One region of the Anoxybacillus sp. CHMUD genome, then DNA from elsewhere that is predicted to be linked to it. Evidence: predicted binding sites of a transcription regulator. Region 1 holds the regulator's gene; the other holds the start of a gene.
The links. The regulator Rex, encoded in region 1, represses fermentation and respiration genes when NADH is low (regulators of the CRP and FNR family bind a similar motif). The targets are predictions, from matches to a motif close to TTGTGAAATATTTCACAA.
Positions count from the first base shown of each region.

Region 2: a site for Rex is predicted at 1,938-1,955, ahead of ric (iron-sulfur cluster repair di-iron protein). Genes of this name have one in related genera too.

Region 1 is NZ_SDLG01000030.1:4,645-14,693, reverse strand. It holds rRNA gene rrf (5S ribosomal RNA) at 14-130, shown strand; tRNA gene ETB99_RS13975 (tRNA-Met) at 307-383, shown strand; gene tsaE (tRNA (adenosine(37)-N6)-threonylcarbamoyltransferase complex ATPase subunit type 1 TsaE) at 560-1,033, shown strand; gene tsaB (tRNA (adenosine(37)-N6)-threonylcarbamoyltransferase complex dimerization subunit type 1 TsaB) at 1,014-1,718, shown strand; gene rimI (ribosomal protein S18-alanine N-acetyltransferase) at 1,719-2,162, shown strand; gene tsaD (tRNA (adenosine(37)-N6)-threonylcarbamoyltransferase complex transferase subunit TsaD) at 2,159-3,172, shown strand; gene ETB99_RS13950 (ABC-F family ATP-binding cassette domain-containing protein) at 3,468-5,363, opposite strand; gene ETB99_RS13945 (redox-sensing transcriptional repressor Rex) at 5,591-6,226, shown strand; gene ETB99_RS13940 (YdiK family protein) at 6,236-6,409, opposite strand; gene ETB99_RS13935 (CPBP family intramembrane glutamic endopeptidase) at 6,406-7,143, opposite strand; gene groES (co-chaperone GroES) at 7,369-7,653, shown strand; gene groL (chaperonin GroEL) at 7,727-9,343, shown strand; gene ETB99_RS13920 (GNAT family N-acetyltransferase) at 9,517-10,026, shown strand; gene ETB99_RS13915 (DUF6944 family repetitive protein) at 10,042-10,049, opposite strand, start outside.
Region 2 is NZ_SDLG01000005.1:128,367-138,415, reverse strand. It holds gene ETB99_RS05335 (pirin family protein) at 1-128, opposite strand, end outside; gene ETB99_RS05330 (DoxX family protein) at 140-538, opposite strand; gene ETB99_RS05325 (MarR family winged helix-turn-helix transcriptional regulator) at 595-1,035, opposite strand; gene ric (iron-sulfur cluster repair di-iron protein) at 1,169-1,873, opposite strand; gene ETB99_RS05315 (cell wall hydrolase) at 2,152-2,739, shown strand; gene ETB99_RS05310 (hypothetical protein) at 2,910-3,113, shown strand; gene ETB99_RS05305 (malate synthase G) at 3,244-5,427, shown strand; gene ETB99_RS05300 (IclR family transcriptional regulator) at 5,487-6,257, shown strand; gene ETB99_RS05295 (GDYXXLXY domain-containing protein) at 6,322-8,382, shown strand; gene ETB99_RS05290 (CAP domain-containing protein) at 8,453-9,217, opposite strand; gene ETB99_RS05285 (PTS mannitol transporter subunit IIBC) at 9,444-10,049, shown strand, end outside.

The DNA of each region.
Region 1 (10,049 bases):
AAAAGCATGTTTGCTCGGTGACGATGGCGGAGAGGTCACACCCGTTCCCATCCCGAACACGGAAGTTAAGCTCTCCAGCGCCGATGGTAGTTGGCGGGACACCGCCTGCGAGAGTAGGACGTTGCCGGGCATTATTATATTTATTTTGTATTGCCGCGGGGTGGAGCACGAACGAATTCACCTCTGTGAGTTCACATCAGCGTACCGCTCGAATCACTACTTGAATATACTAATTGAGAGCGGGACGGCCAGTTTTTTAAGAGGATTCTGTTCCATTCGATAAACCTTTTAGTTATTTCCTATTGCCGCGGGGTGGAGCAGCCAGGTAGCTCGTCGGGCTCATAACCCGAAGGTCGCAGGTTCAAATCCTGCCCCCGCAACCAATATTCGAAGATGAAGATAGATTAATGAAACGAAACAGCGTAAGTTTCGTATTTTTTTATGCCTTTTTTGCGTTATGATTTGTTTTCGTGTACACTTATATGTGTAGCATTTCCTTAGGAGAGTGATCCTAAGGTCTTTTTTGTATGTTGATTTTACTTAATTAGGGGAATGAGCGATGAAAACATATGAATATGTATCACATCATCCTGAAGATACGTTAGCATTAGCGATGAAACTTGCTCAGTATGTTCAGCCACAAGACGTTATTACGTTAGAAGGTGATTTAGGAGCAGGAAAAACAACGTTTACAAAAGGATTAGCTAAAGGATTAGGAATTGACCGCAATGTAAGTAGCCCAACTTTCACTATTATAAAGCAATATGAAGGGCGTATCCCTTTATATCATATGGATGTATATCGTTTAGCAGAAAGTGAAGAAGATTTAGGATTTGAGGAATATTTTTTTGGTGATGGTGTAACCGTTGTTGAGTGGGCTCATTTAATAGAACCATATTTACCAACGGAACGTTTACATATTAACATTCACCATATGGATGGGGGAAGTCGAATCATTCGATTTTCACCGATTGGTCAACGTTACGAACAGTTATGTGAGGAGATTTTTAACGATGAAAGTGCTAGCCATTGATACATCCACATTTGTTATGGGAGTCGCTGTCGTTGATGGGCAAATTGTCAAAGGGGAAATGATTACGAATTTGAAAAAAAATCATTCGATCCGAGTGATGCCTGCCATTGAATCACTTTTGCAAGAATGTGATGTGAACCCTCAAGATCTTGACCGTATTGTTGTCGCCAAAGGTCCTGGATCATATACAGGGGTTCGCATTGGGGTGACGATTGCCAAAACTTTGGCTTGGACGCTAAACATTCCACTTGTTGGTGTATCGAGTTTAGAAGTGATGGCAGCAAATGCGAAGTATTTTGGCGGGCTTATTGTTCCATTAATGGACGCTCGACGCGGACAAATTTATACAGGCCTTTATAAAGCGGAAGGAGGAAACATTCAATCCATTGTGGCTGATCAAGTCATTTTAGCTACTGATTGGGCAAATGAATTAAAAGCATATGATCAATCCATTTTATTAGTTGGAAATGATAGTGTACTACACGAAGCTACGTTTGTTGAAGTACTAGGTCGTTCTGTTCAAGTAGCTTCAGCGACACTTCACAATCCACGCCCAAGCGAACTTGCATGGTTAGGAATGAACCGTGAACCAGAAGATGTTCATACGTTTGTCCCAAACTATATTCGTTTAGCAGAGGCAGAAGCGAATTGGCTTGCTCGTCAGCAAGAAAGGACGGAATGTTAAGTGAATGTTTCTTTCCGTTTTATGACGATTCAAGATCTTGATCGTATTGTAGAAATTGAGCAGCGTTCATTTACACTGCCGTGGAGTCGTTCCTCTTTTCACCAAGAATTAACGAATAATCCGTATGCTCGTTACATTGTGATGGAGCATGATGGACAAATCATTGGTTATTGTGGCATGTGGCTGGTCATGGATGAGGCACATATTACAAACATTGCAGTATTACCGGAGTTTCGCGGGAAAAAATTAGGAGAAGCACTAATGAAACAGGCGATGGCGTTGGCGAGAGAAGAGGGGGCAAAAACAATGACGTTAGAGGTGCGAGTATCGAATATCGTTGCACAGTCATTGTATCGGAAACTTGGTTTTTTAAATGGAGGTATTCGTAAAAGATACTATTCGGATAATCAAGAAGATGCATTAGTAATGTGGGTGAATTTATGAATAAAAAAGATATGTTTGTCCTTGGAATTGAAACAAGTTGCGATGAAACAGCGGCGGCCATTGTGAAAAACGGACGTGAAATTGTAGCTAACGTTGTCGCTTCACAAATGGAAAGCCATCAACGATTTGGAGGAGTCGTTCCTGAAATTGCCTCCCGTCACCATGTTGAACAAATTACGCTCGTGTTAGAAGAAACGATGAAACAGGCAAATATGGATATAAGTCAACTTGACGCGATTGCAGTAACAGAAGGACCGGGATTAGTTGGGGCGTTATTGATTGGTGTAAATGCGGCGAAAGCGTTGGCTTTTGCACATCGCATTCCGCTTGTTGGCGTGCACCATATCGCAGGACATATTTACGCAAATCAACTTGTACAAGAAATGAAATTTCCGCTTCTGGCGCTTGTTGTGTCTGGAGGTCATACAGAGCTCATTTACATGAAAGAGCATGGGATATTTGAGGTGATTGGAGAAACGCGTGATGATGCGGCTGGAGAAGCGTATGACAAAGTTGCCCGGGCCTTGCAACTCCCTTATCCAGGGGGACCTCATATCGATCGTTTAGCGAAACAAGGGAAACCAATTATTGATTTACCGCGCGCGTGGTTAGAAGAAGGTTCGTATGATTTTAGTTTTAGTGGATTAAAATCAGCGGTTATTAACACGTTGCACAATGCAAAGCAACGTGGAGAAATGATCCGACCTGAAGATATGGCGGCAAGTTTTCAAGCAAGTGTCGTTGAGGTATTAGTGAGAAAAACAATCGAAGCAGCCATGCATTACAGCGTAAAACAAATATTGCTGGCTGGCGGTGTGGCGGCAAATGAAGGGTTACGTACACAATTACAAAAACAAATGAATCAACTGCCAGAAGTCGAGTTAGTTATCCCGCCGTTGTCGCTTTGTACAGATAATGCAGCGATGATTGCAGCAGCGGGAACAGTATTATTTCAACAAGGAAAGCGTGCCACCATGGCATTAAATGCAAACCCAAGTTTACTGTTATAGCAAGAAGGTGTCCCAAAAGCAATGGGGCACCTTTTTCTAATTGTCATACGAATTTTTCTAAGAACAATTCAGCTTGTTGTGGATTATTTTATCCACATACATGTGAATAATGTGGAAAACGTTGATTGTATGTTATTTTATCATAACAAGTTAACCACAACAAAATGGGGGATTTTTCTTTTGTTGTTGTGGATAATGTGGAAAAGTCCGTGAATAACTTATATTTAGGTGTTTTTTCTGTGGATATGTTTGTGTAAAAAGATGGGGCTAGTCCACAAGTGGAGCTAGCCCATTATTATTGTTGTAAACGTTCCCACTGTTCGAATAGTTCATCAAATTTTTGTTTTAGGGCGTCAATGTGCGCTTGTGTGTCTCGAGCTTTTTCATAGTCGTTGTAACAGGAAGGATCATATAATTGTTGTTCATACGTAGCAATTTGTTGTTCGATTTGCTCCATTTCCGTTTCTAGCTGTTCGATTTTTCGTTGTCGTTGTCGTTCTAATTTTTTTCGTTCTTTTTCTTCTTCGTACGAACGTTTTGGTGACAACGATTCGCCCGTTTTAGTTTTTTGGCTAATTTGTCCAAGCTCAAGCAGCTCTGCTTTTTTTGCTACGTAATAATCATAGTCCCCTAAATACTCAACAAGACCGTCTGTGGATAACTCATATATTTTTGTTGCAATTTTGTTAATAAAATAACGATCGTGTGAAACGAATATAATTGTTCCTGGGTATTCTATGAGCGCTTGTTCTAGCACTTCTTTGCTATCTAAATCCAAATGGTTTGTCGGTTCATCTAAAACTAATACGTTTGCCTTCTTCATCATGAGTTTAGCGAGAGCGAGTCGCGCTTTTTCTCCACCGCTTAACGTCTGAACAGGCTTCAATACGTCGTCACCAGAAAATAAAAAGTTGCCGAGAATGGTCCGAATTTCTTTCTCTGTTCTTAATCGATCTTCGTCCCACAGTTCGTCGATCACTCGTTTGTTTGATGTTAATTGTGCTTGTTCTTGATCATAATAGCCAATTTGTACGTTTGTTCCGTAGCGTATTTCTCCTTGTTTTGGATGGAGTTGTTTGATGATCGTTTTTAAAAGAGTTGATTTTCCAATTCCATTGGGTCCAATTAGCGCAATACTATCTCCGCGAGTGATACGGAATGAAAGGTTTGTTGCGATGATGTGATCGTAACCGATTGCTAAGTTGTTAGCTGTCAGCACGTCGTTTCCGCTTGGGCGTTCGATTTCGAAACGAAACGATGCCGATTTTTCATCACCGAGTGGCTTGTCGATGATATTCATTTTTTCTAATTGTTTTCTACGGCTTTGTGCTCGCTTCGTTGTTGATGCACGAGCGATGTTGCGTTGAATAAAATCTTTTAATTTTGTAATTTCCTCTTGTTGTTTTTCATACAATTTTAGTTGTTGTTCAAATTGTTCAGCACGTTGTTGTAAGTAGCTTGTATAGTTTCCGACATATTTTTTTATTTTTGTGCGTGATAGTTCATACACTTGTGTCACGATTTGGTCAAGAAAATAGCGATCGTGGGAGACGATAAGAATGGCCCCATCGTAATTTTTTAAATATTGTTCAAGCCATTGCAACGTTTCCATATCTAAATGGTTTGTCGGTTCGTCTAAAATGAGCAAATCGGGCCTTGTAAGGAGCAGTTTACCAAGCGCTAGCCTCGTCCGCTGTCCACCGCTTAATGTAGATACTTTTGTCGTATAATCGTACTGTGAGAAGCGGAGACCATGAAGAACCGAACGAATATCTGCTTCATATTGATAGCCGCCTTTTTCTTTGAATTCTGTTTGTAAACGATCATATTGCTCAAGTAGGCGCTCATAGTCAGCATCATGTAAACTCATTTGTTGTTCTAGTTCACGTAATTGTTTTTCCATTTGTTGTAGCGGGGCAAACACATCGAGCATTTCTTCCCAAATGGAACGATGAGCTTGCAACCCTGTATATTGATCTAAATAACCGATCGTTACGTGTTTCGGTTTAATGATTTCGCCTGTGTCGTATGACAACTGTCCGGCAATGATTTTTAATAATGTCGATTTTCCCGCGCCATTTCTTCCAACTAACGCAATACGGTCTTTTTCTTGTATTTCAAGCTTAATGTCTGATAAAACTTGTTCCGCTCCATATGATTTGGATAGTTGATTTACTTGTAAAATGATCATTCTTTCTCACCTCAATCTTCTTTTGATAGTGTAACGTACTTTCTTGATATTCGGCAACACTAGTGTACGAATAACAAATTTGACAAAAATAATAATAAAGGGTACAAAGGAAAGACAGAATGAAAAAAATAGTGTATAGTTTAGAAGTGGGGAGAATTTTTTAGACGTATAGGAGAGAAAAATGAAAGCGCTAACTATTTGTGAAAGGAAATGTGGGGGATTGACTCGTGAATAATGAACAACCAAAAATTCCGCAGGCGACCGCAAAGCGACTACCGTTGTACTATCGTTTTTTGAAAAACTTGCATGCATCAGGCAAGCAACGTGTATCTTCAGCGGAGTTAAGCGAAGCTGTAAAAGTCGATTCAGCAACGATTCGCCGTGATTTTTCATACTTTGGTGCGCTTGGAAAAAAAGGATACGGATATAATGTGAATTATTTGCTGTCGTTTTTCCGAAAAACGTTAGACCAAGATGAAACGACAGAAGTAGCGTTATTTGGCGTCGGTAATTTAGGGACAGCATTTTTGAACTACAATTTTAGCAAAAATAACAATACGAAAATCGTAATGGCGTTCGATGTTGATCCGGATAAAGTGGGAACAAAAGTCGGAGGGGTTCCGGTTTATCATTTAGATGAATTGGAAGAAAAGCTTGGAGGGATTACGGTAGCGATTTTAACCGTTCCTGCTCAAGTTGCCCAGCCGATTACTGACCGACTTGTTCAAAAAGGCATTAAAGGGATTTTAAACTTTACGCCTGCTCGCTTGCATGTGCCAGAACATATTCGTGTTCACCATATTGATTTAGCGGTCGAATTGCAGTCACTCGTTTACTTTTTAAAACATTACGGAAATGAGTAAACCTCCCGTTTACGAGCGGGAGGTTTTTTTTCGTAAAGAACGAATTCCTGCGCCGAAATCAAATGTAGCAATTAAAATAAATAGCATCGTTGTGATGTCCCAAATACCATCATCGGCGGTATGGACAGCAAAATAAGTAAATAAAATGCCAGTGAGAAAATAAAACAACGGTTCAGACTTCATGAAAACAGCCTCCAAATTACGAATTGCATTCGTTCTGCCTCACGCATAATGCTTTCGATTTCTTCAGCAAATAATGTTTGAATTGCAACGACAAAGGTGTTCATCAGTACATGTGCTGCAATAGGTACGATAATACGCTTTGTTTTGACATATAGGAAAGCAAATACAAATCCCATCGTTGCATAAAGAAGCAAATGTTCGAACTCTAAATGAACAACAGCAAATAAAAGCGAGCTGATGATGGCTGATAAGAAAAAGTTATATTTTTGATACAGCGTTCCGAAAATAATTTTTCGAAAAATGATTTCTTCTAAAACTGGACCAACGATTGAAGTGACGAGCATAAGAGCTGGTGTAAGTTTGACCATTTCGACGATCCGTCTCGTGTTCTCGGACCCCATTTCGACCCCAAAGAGGTGTACTTCGATGTTTGCTGCAACGCCTTGGGCGAAAAGAGCGAGCAAAAACCCCCCAATTGCCCAAAAGAATGACATGCCAATCGATGCTTGATGGCGATCATATGAGTATTTCATATCTTCTTTCATAAAATAAAGAACGAGAAAAAGAGCAATCGAGAAACTAATAACAGCCCAATAACCAGAAGCGATCGAAAAAGCTATTTCTTTATTTGATGCGTTGACAAAGCCGCTATGTGCAAGTAAAGGGACGCCGACTAAGCTCGATAGCTGCATGGCGATATATGTAATGATGACATACCAATATTGTTTTTTCACATGGTCAACCCCTTTTTACAAAATAAATACTTTTTCATTTTACCATATTTTTTGTATGAATTTCGAAAGGAAAGACATAATGAAAGAGGGAAATATGTATTGAAAAATTTTTAACTTCCTACTTGCAAAATTGAAAAAAGTTCATTAATATAATAAGTGTGTTAGCACTCAATAAGAATGAGTGCTAATAACGGAACGAAAATCTAATTAAGGAGGTCGTTTGCCGTGTTGAAGCCACTAGGCGATCGTATTGTCATTGAATTAATTCAAACTGAAGAAAAAACAGCGAGCGGAATTGTCTTACCAGACACAGCAAAAGAAAAACCACAAGAAGGAAAAGTTGTGGCAGTTGGTTCAGGTCGCGTTCTTGATAATGGTGAGCGCGTAGCTCCAGAGGTAAGCGTTGGTGACCGCATCATCTTCTCAAAATATGCGGGTACAGAAGTAAAATATGATGGAAAAGAATACTTAATTTTGCGTGAAAGTGACATTTTAGCTGTGATTGGTTAATCGTTCGCCTGATAACATATAAAGCGTACAAAAATACTTAACAAAAAAAATCATCATCAAGGGGGTAAGATGTATGGCAAAAGAAATTAAATTCAGCGAAGAAGCTCGTCGTGCGATGTTACGCGGTGTAGATAAATTAGCTGATGCAGTAAAAGTAACATTAGGTCCAAAAGGTCGTAACGTTGTATTAGAGAAAAAGTTCGGTTCTCCATTAATTACAAATGACGGTGTAACGATTGCGAAAGAGATTGAATTAGAAGATCCGTTTGAAAATATGGGTGCGAAGCTTGTTGCGGAAGTAGCAAGCAAAACAAACGATGTTGCTGGTGACGGTACAACAACAGCAACTGTATTAGCACAAGCGATGATTCGTGAAGGATTGAAAAACGTAACAGCTGGTGCGAACCCAATGGGTATTCGCAAAGGTATTGAAAAAGCTGTTGCAGTTGCGGTAGAAGAATTAAAAGCGATCTCTAAACCAATCGAAGGTAAAGATTCTATCGCTCAAGTTGCAGCTATTTCTGCAGCTGACGAAGAAGTTGGTCAACTTATCGCTGAAGCGATGGAACGTGTTGGTAAAGATGGCGTCATTACATTAGAAGAGTCTAAAGGTTTCACAACAGAATTAGATGTTGTGGAAGGTATGCAATTTGACCGTGGTTATGTATCTCCATACATGGTTACAGACTCTGATAAAATGGAAGCTGTATTGGAAAATCCATACATCTTAATTACAGATAAAAAAGTTTCAAGCATTCAAGAACTTCTTCCTGTATTAGAGCAAGTTGTTCAACAAGGTAAGCCATTGTTAATTATTGCTGAAGATGTAGAAGGCGAAGCGCTTGCAACATTAGTTGTGAACAAACTTCGTGGTACATTCACAGCTGTTGCAGTTAAAGCGCCTGGCTTCGGTGATCGTCGCAAAGCGATGCTTCAAGATATCGCGATCTTAACAGGTGGCGAAGTTATCACAGAAGAGTTAGGTCGCGAATTGAAATCAACAACAATTGCTTCCCTTGGTCGTGCAGCGAAAGTTGTTGTAACAAAAGAACATACAACAATCGTTGATGGCGCTGGTCGTGCCGAAGACATTCAAGCACGCATCAACCAAATTCGTGCACAATTAGAAGAAACAACTTCTGAATTTGACCGTGAAAAATTACAAGAGCGCTTAGCGAAATTAGCTGGTGGCGTTGCGGTAATCAAAGTTGGTGCTGCAACAGAAACAGAATTAAAAGAGCGTAAATTACGCATTGAAGACGCATTAAACGCAACACGTGCGGCAGTTGAAGAAGGTATCGTTGCCGGCGGTGGTACAGCGTTAATGAACGTATACAGCAAAGTTGCAGCCATTGAAGCTGAAGGCGACGAAGCAACTGGTGTGAAAATCGTTCTTCGTGCGATTGAAGAGCCAGTTCGTCAAATCGCGCAAAACGCTGGTTTAGAAGGCTCTGTCATCGTAGAACGCTTAAAAACAGAAAAACCTGGCATCGGCTTCAACGCAGCAACTGGCGAGTGGGTTGACATGATCGAAGCAGGTATCGTTGACCCAACAAAAGTAACTCGCTCTGCACTTCAAAACGCAGCATCTGTTGCCGCTATGTTCTTAACAACTGAGGCAGTCGTTGCTGACAAACCAGAAGAAAACAAAAACACACCAGGCATGCCAGACATGGGCGGCATGATGTAATACCTTTCAATTTCGCTAGGGAGAAGTGGATGTGTCCGCTTCTCCTACATTTTTTATATATTCACCCTTACAAAAATGTAAGGGTATTTTTTATTTTTAGACATCTGAAAATGAGGTTTGAATGTTAATATAGACATATACAATTAAACGAAATTTTGCGAAGGAGTATGATTATGTTAGAAGACGTTACATTTAGAATAGCAAGTATAGATGATTTACCGACAATCGTTAGCATTTACAACTCGACAATTCCAAGTCGATTAGTAACTGCTGATACAGAGCCCGTATCGATAGACGATAGATTGGAATGGTTTAAGGAACACAACCCTAATCAAAGACCTTTATGGATGGTGGAATATGGAGATGAAGTTTGTGGTTGGGTAAGCCTTCAATCTTTTTACGGGAGACCAGCCTATCATGCGACTGCTGAAATAAGTATTTATCTTCATGAAAATTTTAGAGGAAAAGGGTTAGGGAAAAGGATTTTAGCTAAAGTGATCGAGGAGTGTCCGAAGTTTAGCATTGATACTTTGCTCGGATTCATCTTTGCGCACAACGAGCCAAGCATGAAACTATTTTTGAGTGTAGGTTTTGAGAAGTGGGGATATTTGCCGGAAGTCGCTCAATTGGATGGGATAAAAAGAGATTTAGTTATTGTCGGAAAGAAGATTCCTCATTTTTAGTATGAGAAACAGGGGCTACTCCT
Region 2 (10,049 bases), on a different contig from region 1:
AATACGCGCAATGGGCCAAAGTTCATATTGTTTCGATCAAAATATTCAGCAAATGAAAAACTAAAATAACTTTGCAACCAACCGTGGTTTGATTCAAATCGTTCATGTGCAGGATATACGTGAATCATGGTGTGCCTCCTTATTTTATAAGTGCATCAATTGAGTAGTCGCCTGCGCCGATAAGAGCAATGCCGATCACAACAACAATCAAAATAAAGTTGTACTCAAAGCCATTTTGAGTGACCCAAAATCCGTTCGGAGCGTGCACTTTTACAATAGCGACGACCATTGTAGCAGCGATCAACAAAGCTGCAAATGGGGTGAACAACCCTAGGGCAAACAATAATCCACCGACGAATTCAGCTAATCCAGCGATTAAAGCCATAGTCACTCCAGGTTTTAGTCCGATCGATTCAAACCATCCTCCCGTTCCTTTTAAGCCGTATCCCCCGAACCATCCAAACAACTTTTGCGCGCCATGACCGACAAACGTTAAACCGACAGCGAGACGGATAAGTAAAATACCAATGTGCATCATGATGATCTCTCCTTTCATATATCTTGATTTCAAGATAAAAGTTGTGCGATAGGCCTTTAGAAAGGCGACAATGAAAGACCTATCTTTTTGAGCAAGTGAATCGCCATTTCTTTTTCATCTGTGGACAAAGATTGGAAAATCTCCAACATTTTTTGTGCGTGCTGCGGGAAAATGTGATCCATTAGTGCTTTTCCTTCTTCAGTAATAACAGCGTACGTAATGCGGCGGTCCTTTTCACAACGTTGCCGGACGATATATCCTTTTTCTTCGAGTTTGTCGATGACGTATGTCATGCTTCCACTTGTAAGCAAAATTTTATCACCGATTTGCTGGATCGGCTGCGCTCCTTTATGATACAGCAAATCGAGCACACCAAACTCCGTTGGGTTTAGTCCGTAACGTTGAATGTCATGTTTTACATGTTCCGACACCGCTTTATGTGCTCTAGAAAGGACAATGAATAGTTTTAATGATAATGTTTGATCGTTTTGGCTCATGTGCATCAACCTTTATCTTGATTTCAAGATAATTATAAACTTACGAAAAGTAAGTTGTCAATATAGTTGTTTTTATGGATATCGTATAAGGTGCTAGTTCAGCCATACGCTTTCGACTAGCACCGATGATTCCTTATTTACTTTCGTCAAGAATGCGCGGAAATAAAATATTATTCTCAAGATGAATATGAGTGAATAGATCTTCCTCTAGCGTTTCAAGCCGATTGTAAACTAGTCGATACGTTCCACATGCATCAAAAGGTGGTGTAAAATCGTTCGTGATTTTGCGAATTTCTTTAATGATATCTCCTGCCGTATCGTGTTCGGTAACAAGTTCTTCAATAACTTCTCTCATCGCTTGTTCATTTTCTTTTGTCGGATATTGTTCGAATTGGATGATTAATGGAAATGCTTTTGTTTCTTCTTTCATTAAATGTTGTTCTAGTTCGGTTTTTAGCTCATTGAACAGCTTATGCACTTCAACTAAGTGTGGTTGTGTGGGACCATGAACGCGTGCCACTTTTGTTACATATGGGCTAAGTTGTGGTAATTCTTCCATTAAAAAATGATGATGTTTTTGAACAATATGCTCGATTAAATTTGTATAGGAAGCCTCCATCCAGTTTTTTTCTACCTTTTCGAGCGATTTTTCATACAGTGATTGTAGCTCGCTTAAAATTGTTTCTATATCTAATTGTTTTTCAGCGAGCACTTCAGATAAGGAACGATTTCCACCACAACAAAAATCAATTTTATATGCTTTAAACAAATCGCTCGCTTTTGGGAACATCACCACAATTTCACCGACCGTCGATTGTGCATTGAATATATTTTCCATAATTTTCTCCTCCGAAATGTATTGATATTTACAATGTAATCATATCTTCTTTTTTGTCTGTTTGTTGTGATGCTCATCACATAATTCTTGTGATTTTGGAAAAAACTTTGACAAATAAACTGTTCATATTGAAAGTATAATAGTTTATGAATAAATTTCCATATACCTTCTCGGGCTTTGAGCGCCATATGATCCGGGTGTTTTCCATAAATTAGATAATGATAGATTGCTAAATCCCTGCTAGTCTTATAAGCGAGCAACGGACTAGGAGGGATAATATGAGGAAATTGCTAGCACTTGCTTCTGTCTTTGTAGCAGCTTTTTGTTTTTCAACAACTGAAGTAGCTGCACAAACGACAGTTCATTATGTAAAACAAGGGGAAACGTTTTGGACGATTGCAAAAACTTACAATGTTTCATTGCTAGAGCTTCAACGAATCAATCAAAAACAATCCGATATTTTATTCGTTGGTGAAGCGTTGCGTATTCCGCAACCTATTTCTCAAGCCGATAAAGATTTGTTAGCTCGCCTCGTTCATGCGGAAGCAAAAGGAGAGCCGTTTGCAGGGAAGGTGGCGGTTGCTACAGTCGTGTTGAATCGTGTCGATCATCCGAATTTTCCAAATACAATTCGCCAAGTCATTTATGAGCGTTCAGGGGGATATTATGCGTTCACTCCTGTACAAAACGGCGAGATTAACAAACCAGCGGATCGAGAAGCATATCGAGCGGTTGAAGAAGCCATTGCTTTTCGCGGTTTAGGAAGTGGTTCATTGTACTTTTACAATCCAAAGACGGCGAAAAGCGAATGGATCCGCTCGCGCCAAGTGACAGTTGTGATTGGAAACCATGTATTTGCGAAATAGTTTTTTTCTATGTAGGTGGAGAGCGCTGAAAAAGTTCACGAGAACTGTGAACTTTTTCAGCCTTTTTTATTTCTGGTGATTTAAGTCTATATCTTGAGATTGAAAATTTTTCCGTATTGTGCACTTGCGTTTAGGCTTGTGTTGCACCCAGCATAAAAGCTGGGTGAGGATTGAAACTGCAGAAAGAAGCATTGCGTAATAATGTATGTGCTGAAACTGTCGTGCGCATGACAATGTTGATCGTGGAACAATTATTAAATAAGTACATGCAACTGTATAAACGCAAACAATATGATCCCATTCGGCAAGGGGATTTGCTTGTACGGGAGTTAGAGGAATATGTGAATATTATAAAATATGGAATTTACAAGTAAAGGCGGGGCTTTTCCCGCCTCATTTATTTGTAAGAAAATTATTGAAATTTTCTGTTTTTATATGATATGATATTCTCAAGGAATTTGAAACCATGTTTCGTAATACGCAACAAAAGAAAGGGGAATGATGATGGGGGAATATGTGAAAATAGGTCGTCTACAGGTAGCTGATATTTTTTATGATTTTATGACAAATGAAGTGTTGCCGAATAGTGGGGTAGATACAAATAAGTTTTGGGGCGATTTTGAACAGCTTATCGTCGAATTAACGCCGAAAAATAAAGCGTTGCTTGCGAAGCGCGATGAATTACAAGAAAAGATCAATGAATGGCATAAGCAACATCGCGGACAGTTTGATTTTGAACAATATAAATCGTTTTTACAGGAAATCGGCTATTTAGAGCCGGAAGTCGAGGACTTTGAAATTACGACAGAAAATGTCGATGATGAAATTACTAAACAAGCGGGGCCACAACTTGTTGTTCCGGTTACAAACGCACGTTACGCGCTCAATGCAGCCAATGCCCGTTGGGGAAGTTTGTACGATGCGTTGTATGGAACAGATGTCATTAGTGAAGAAGATGGTGCAGAGCGCATAAAGGGATACAATCCGGTGCGCGGTGAGAAAGTCATTGCTTATGTGCGTGAATTTTTAGATGAAACGGTACCGCTTCGTGGGTATTCGCATAAAGATGCTGTGCAATACGCTGTCGTAAATGGTACATTAACTGTCACCGTAAAAGATGGACAAACGACAACGTTACAACATGAGGAAAAATTTGTCGGATATCAAGGTTCGCCAACACAACCATCCGCTATTTTATTAAAAAACAACGGTCTACATATTGAAATACAAATTGATCGTACTCATCCAATTGGACAGACGGATCCAGCAGGTATTAAGGACGTTTATTTAGAGTCAGCTTTAACAACGATTATGGATTGTGAAGATTCCGTTGCCGCAGTAGACGCGGAAGATAAAGTGCTTGTATATCGCAATTTGCTCGGCTTAGTTCGTGGTGACTTAACGGCGAGCTTTACAAAAGGAAACAAAACCGTTACGCGCGAATTAAATCCAGATCGTGTATATACAACGCCAAGCGGCGAAACGCTCAACTTGCCAGGACGCTCACTTATGTTTGTACGCAACGTCGGACATTTAATGACAAACAATACAATTTTGCTTGAAAACGGAGAAGAAGTGTATGAAGGCATTTTAGATGCGGTTGTGACGACGTTAATTATGAAGCATTCGCTTCTTGGTAATGGAAAATACGTCAATTCAAGAAAAGGTTCCATTTATATTGTAAAGCCGAAAATGCACGGTTCAGAAGAAGTAGCATTTGCGAACGAATTATTTGATCGTGTGGAAGATATGCTCGGTCTTGAACGAAACACGATTAAAATTGGTGTAATGGATGAAGAACGACGGACAACGTTGAATTTAAAAAATTGTATTTATCAAGTAAGAGATCGAATTGTTTTTATTAATACAGGCTTTTTAGATCGCACAGGAGATGAAATTCATACGTCCATGGAAGCGGGTCCGATGATTCGGAAAAACGAAATGAAATCATCGACATGGCTGCAAAGCTATGAAAAATCAAACGTTAGTGTGGGATTGGCGACAGGCTTTCAAGGACGCGCTCAAATTGGTAAAGGCATGTGGGCAATGCCTGATATGATGGCCGAAATGTTAAAACAAAAAATTGCTCATCCGCAAGCAGGAGCGAATACAGCGTGGGTGCCGTCCCCAACAGCAGCGACGTTACATGCACTCCATTATCATAAGGTCGACGTATTTGCAGTGCAAGATGAGTTGAGAAAACATATGAAAAATTATCGTGACGACATATTACAAATTCCTGTCGCGATTCATCCACGATGGACACCAGAGGAAATTCAACAAGAGTTGGATAACAACGCACAAGGTATTCTTGGTTACGTCGTTCGTTGGATTGATCAAGGGATTGGATGTTCGAAAGTACCGGATATTCATAACATCGGTCTCATGGAAGATCGTGCAACGTTGCGCATTTCAAGTCAACATATTGCCAACTGGTTGCATCATGGCATTTGTACGAAAGAACAAGTACTTGAAACGCTAAAGCGAATGGCGAAAGTTGTTGATGAACAAAATGCAGACGACCCAGCATATCGGCCAATGTCGGTTGATTATGACAATTCAGTTGCTTTCCAAGCTGCGTGCGATCTTGTTTTTAAAGGCTATGAGCAACCAAACGGCTATACGGAGCCAATCTTACATCGTCGTCGTTTAGAAGCAAAAGCAAAATATGCACATGTAAAACAATAGTAAGATGGAGGGCATTCTATACGAGTGCCCTCGTTATTATGTTAAAGGTGGGAAACGTAATGAGGGAAGATTCGTTTGTGAAATCAGTCAGCCGAGCATTGCAAATTGTCGATATGGTAAGCAACTATCGTCATGGCGTAGGGGTAACGGAAATTGCTAAGCAAATTGGCATTCATAAAAGCTCGGTGTATCGGTTATTATCAACGCTTGTTGAGCATGGGTATATCGAACAAGATGAAGAAACAGAGCGTTATAAACTTGGCTATAAATTTTTAGAAATGAGCTCGAAGTTGTTGGAATCGATTGATTTGCGTAAAGAAGCAAAGCCGTATTTACGTGAGTTAGAACAAATGACGAACGAAGTGGTGCATCTTGTTGTGTACGATCAAGGTGAGGTGATTTATATTGAAAAATTGGACGGAAATGAAACGTTGCGCATGCATTCGAAAGTTGGAAAGCGAGCACCGATGCATTGTACGGCTGTCGGGAAAGCGATTTTAGCGCACTTACCAAAGCACGTTGTCATGGACATTTTAGAAAGAAAAGGATTACCGCCACATACAGATTATACGATTACAGAGCGAGAGGTGTTGTTTCATGAACTTGAATGTGTTCGAAAACGCGGTTATGCGCTTGATTTAGAGGAAAACGAGTACGGCATCCGTTGTATAGCTGTGCCTATTTTTGATCACACAAAGCAAGTTGTTGCAGCAGTCAGTGTGTCTGGGCCGACGATTCGTATGACGGATGAACGACTAGAACAACTTCGCATACAAATGAAAGCGATTGGAAAACAAATTTCTGAGCGGCTTGGGTATATTGATAAATGACGTATACGTGCGGTCTCCAACTATAGTATAATAGTAAGAAAGCGAAGTTTAAGGAGGCCACTTTATGGCACAACGTGTTGTGAAAACAACCTACTTGCTTGGGCTTTTGTTTCTCGTTTCAGCACTTGTTTATTTTTTTGCTTCGAATTGGCCGGAGCTTGGACGGTTGACGAAAGTCGGGATTGGTGCTGGGTTTATGATTTTGTTTTATAGCCTGAGCGCCACGGTTTTTCGCCATCATTTTTTTAGTAAATGGTTGCTTATTTTTGGGGCGATTACGTTCGGGATTTGTGTTGCATTAATTGGGCAAGTGTATAATTCACACGCTGATAGCTTTTTGTTGTTTTTTATTTGGTTTATTCCTACTGCTATTTTGGCATGGCTTACTCGCGGTCGATTTCTCTCTATATTCAGCTTCGGATTGCTGCAGCTTACATTTTGGTTTTACTATTTTCCGTCTTCGTATCAAATTGAACGTGGAGAATGGCAGTCGTTTTTTATTTTATTGCTTTTTGCTGTAATAAATGGAATGATTGCACTTCTTGGGCGCTCATCCATCTTGTCTGTTCTATCGTATTTCGCGATGCATAGTTGGCTATTTGTTGTATTTGTTCAAGGAATTTCCATGGATCGGTTTCATTTTTGGCCATACGTACATGCTTTTATGTTTGTGTTGTTTTTAATATATGTAAAAAAACAACCGTATTTTATATGTACTGTGTTGTTCACAGGTATGTTTTGGATCGTGCAATATTTTCGCTTTGTTGAGCGACATTTTGGGGGTAATTGGTATATATTTGGGCTTGTATTAGCTGCTATCATCGTTTATATAGGCATTTATGTACTTCGCTCGATGAAAAGGCGAAGCAACGGAAAAGTAGAAAAAGTTTTCCTTGTCGCTTTTCAAATTATTGTCACAGGGGTTGCTTCAGTCATTGCGATTGGAAGTATTATGCAGTTATTATCGTTTTGGTTTGATGTGTTTTCTCCTTATTGGTTGTTTAGTATATCTGTTTTTTTATTTGTTGTTCCTGGGCTGTTATGGAAAAGATGGAACGATGTTGTTCGTTACACGTTGCTTGCGATTGGATATATGCTCGGTGCGTTTAGCGTAACAGAGATTTCCTTTATCGTAATCAGTGTATATATCGCTGGATTATTTATTGTTTCATGGCGTATGCCAGCAGGTGTGCGAACGATGACGAATATCGCTGTTTCGCTTTATTTCGCCATGATGATGCTTGATGAATGGAGCGACATTCGTTTCACGTTATTTGCTGTATTTGTTTTTTACGGCATTATTTATTGGGTTACAAAACATACGTATGAGCGACTCGTGTTCCTCATTTTTTCATTCACTTCGTTTCTGTTATTGACGAGTGCTGATTTAGTTGAGATGGATTGGATGTATGTTGTATGGAACGTACTGTTTCTTTGCTTTGTTGCCTTTGTTCTCTTTTTCCGTACAAATGAAAAGGAACAATCGATTGCTTGGTTATATACTTTTTTGTTTTTGATTCTAAAGTATTATGAGTGGGTTTGCAGTTTATTGCATAAATCCATGACGTTAGCGATTGTTGGGGTATGTTTATTGATCGTTGCTTCGGTCGTACAAAAAAGAAAAGCGATTTCGTTTTCTTTTACAAAGCAAAAATGGTTGCCGCTTTTTGTTGTCATGATTTTGCAAAGTGCTTTTATCATCTATGTGACGTTTGATAAAGAACAACATCTTCAATATGGTCAACAAATTAAATTACAGCTTGAACCAATTGATCCACGTTCGCTTATCCAAGGGGATTATGTACGCCTTCAATACAATATTTCGACGATTGAAGGAGTGAATGAGTGGGGAAAAGTGCAAGTCATTTTACGAAAGGATGAAGCGGGAATTCATCGATTAGTTGGCATTTATTCATTAAATGGAAAAAAACGAAATGGGGATATGTATCAAGAAGGGGATGTATTAGTAAACGGAAATATATATGGAGATACGATCATTTATGGAATTGAAACGTATTTTGTCCCTGAAAAAACAGGGGGAGACATACAACAGCGCGCTCACTTTGCATATGTACGCGTGAGTAAGACAGGAGATGCGTTGTTAGAGAAAGTGTCTGAACAATGAGCATAACACCGCCGCCTCGTATGAAGACGGCGGTGTTTTTGATAGTTCGCTTCAAAGCAGCAAGGAAATTTTACTTCCCGATAAACATTTGTGTCCAGTAATTCCCATTTCCATCAAATCCAACACCGATATGTGTAAAGTTTCGATTTAAAATGTTGGCGCGGTGTCCTGCGCTGTTCATCCATGCGTTGACAACCTCTTGTGGTGTCCGTTGCCCTTTTGCGATGTTTTCCCCTGCTGTCCGATAAGAAACGCCAAAATCGCGCATCATATCAAATGGGGAGCCATATGTTGGGCTTGTATGCGAGAAATAATTATTTTTTCGCATATCTTCCGATTTTTTCTGAGCGACAGAGCTAAGTTGGGCATCAGCACGTAAGGCTGGAAGTCCTGCCCGAGCACGTTCTCTATTTGTCAAATCAATGACTTGTTGTGCATATTGGCTAATACTTGTTGTCGGTGTTGTCTGTCTTGGTTGCTGCTGAGCTGGTTGTTGTGTTTGTCTGTTCGGTTGTGCCGGCGTTACCTGATTCGGACGTTGATACGCGTTTGGTGCTGGCGTATAAGGTCTTGGTTGCATATACATTCTTTGCTGTTCCATCAACGATCGTTCAATTTGTGTGCGCAGATTGGCTGCGTCTTTCGGATCGATTGGAACAAATTTATAACGAGCTTCTTGAATCAATATCGCTTTTGTATGAGGATATTGATCGCTAGACAGCGTTGTATGCAAAGCAGAAATGTTTGAACGATTGTTCATATCCATTGCGTTGTTACAGCCAACAATGGCAAGTAAACTTAAGGCGGCAATAGATTTTGTCAACTTTGCTATCATTTGCTCATCCCTCCTTGGCATATTTCATCGTCATGCACCGTTAGTTTTTACAGTGATGAGGCAAACTAAAGATGGGAATGGTTGAGAAATGTTTTTTCCTCTTTTTGTTTTTTAAAAATGACAAGATTGTGACAGACAAAATGATATTTACTTTAAATTGAACACAATCTGTAAGCGCTTTAATATAAAGCTATAGTAAGACCAAATAAACAAAGGAGGAGAAAACATGGAAGATCAAACAGGTTTTCGTGTGAAAGTGCAACGTTTTGGCAGTTATTTAAGCGGAATGATTATGCCAAACATTGGGGCATTTATTGCGTGGGGAATTATTACTGCATTATTCATCCCAACAGGTTGGTTGCCAAATGAAACATTCGCTAAATTAGTTGGCCCAATGATTACGTATTTATTGCCATTATTAATCGGTTATACAGGCGGAAAAATGATTTATGACGTTCGCGGTGGTGTCGTCGGTGCAACCGCAACGATGGGGGTTATTGTCGGTTCAGACATTCCAATGTTTTTAGGGGCCATGATCATGGGTCCACTTGGAGGATATGCAATCAAACAGTTTGACAAGCTATTCCACGGAAAAGTCAAACAAGGTTTTGAAATGTTAGTGAACAACTTTTCAGCAGGTATTATTGGTGGATTGCTCACATTAGTCGCTTTTAAAGGGATTGGTCCAATTGTTTTAGGATTGAACAAAACGTTAGCAGCAGGTGTAGAAACAATTGTTAACGCAAAGTTGTTACCTTTAGCAAACATTTTTATTGAGCCAGCAAAAGTATTGTTTTTAAACAATGCGATTAATCACGGTATTTTAAGTCCT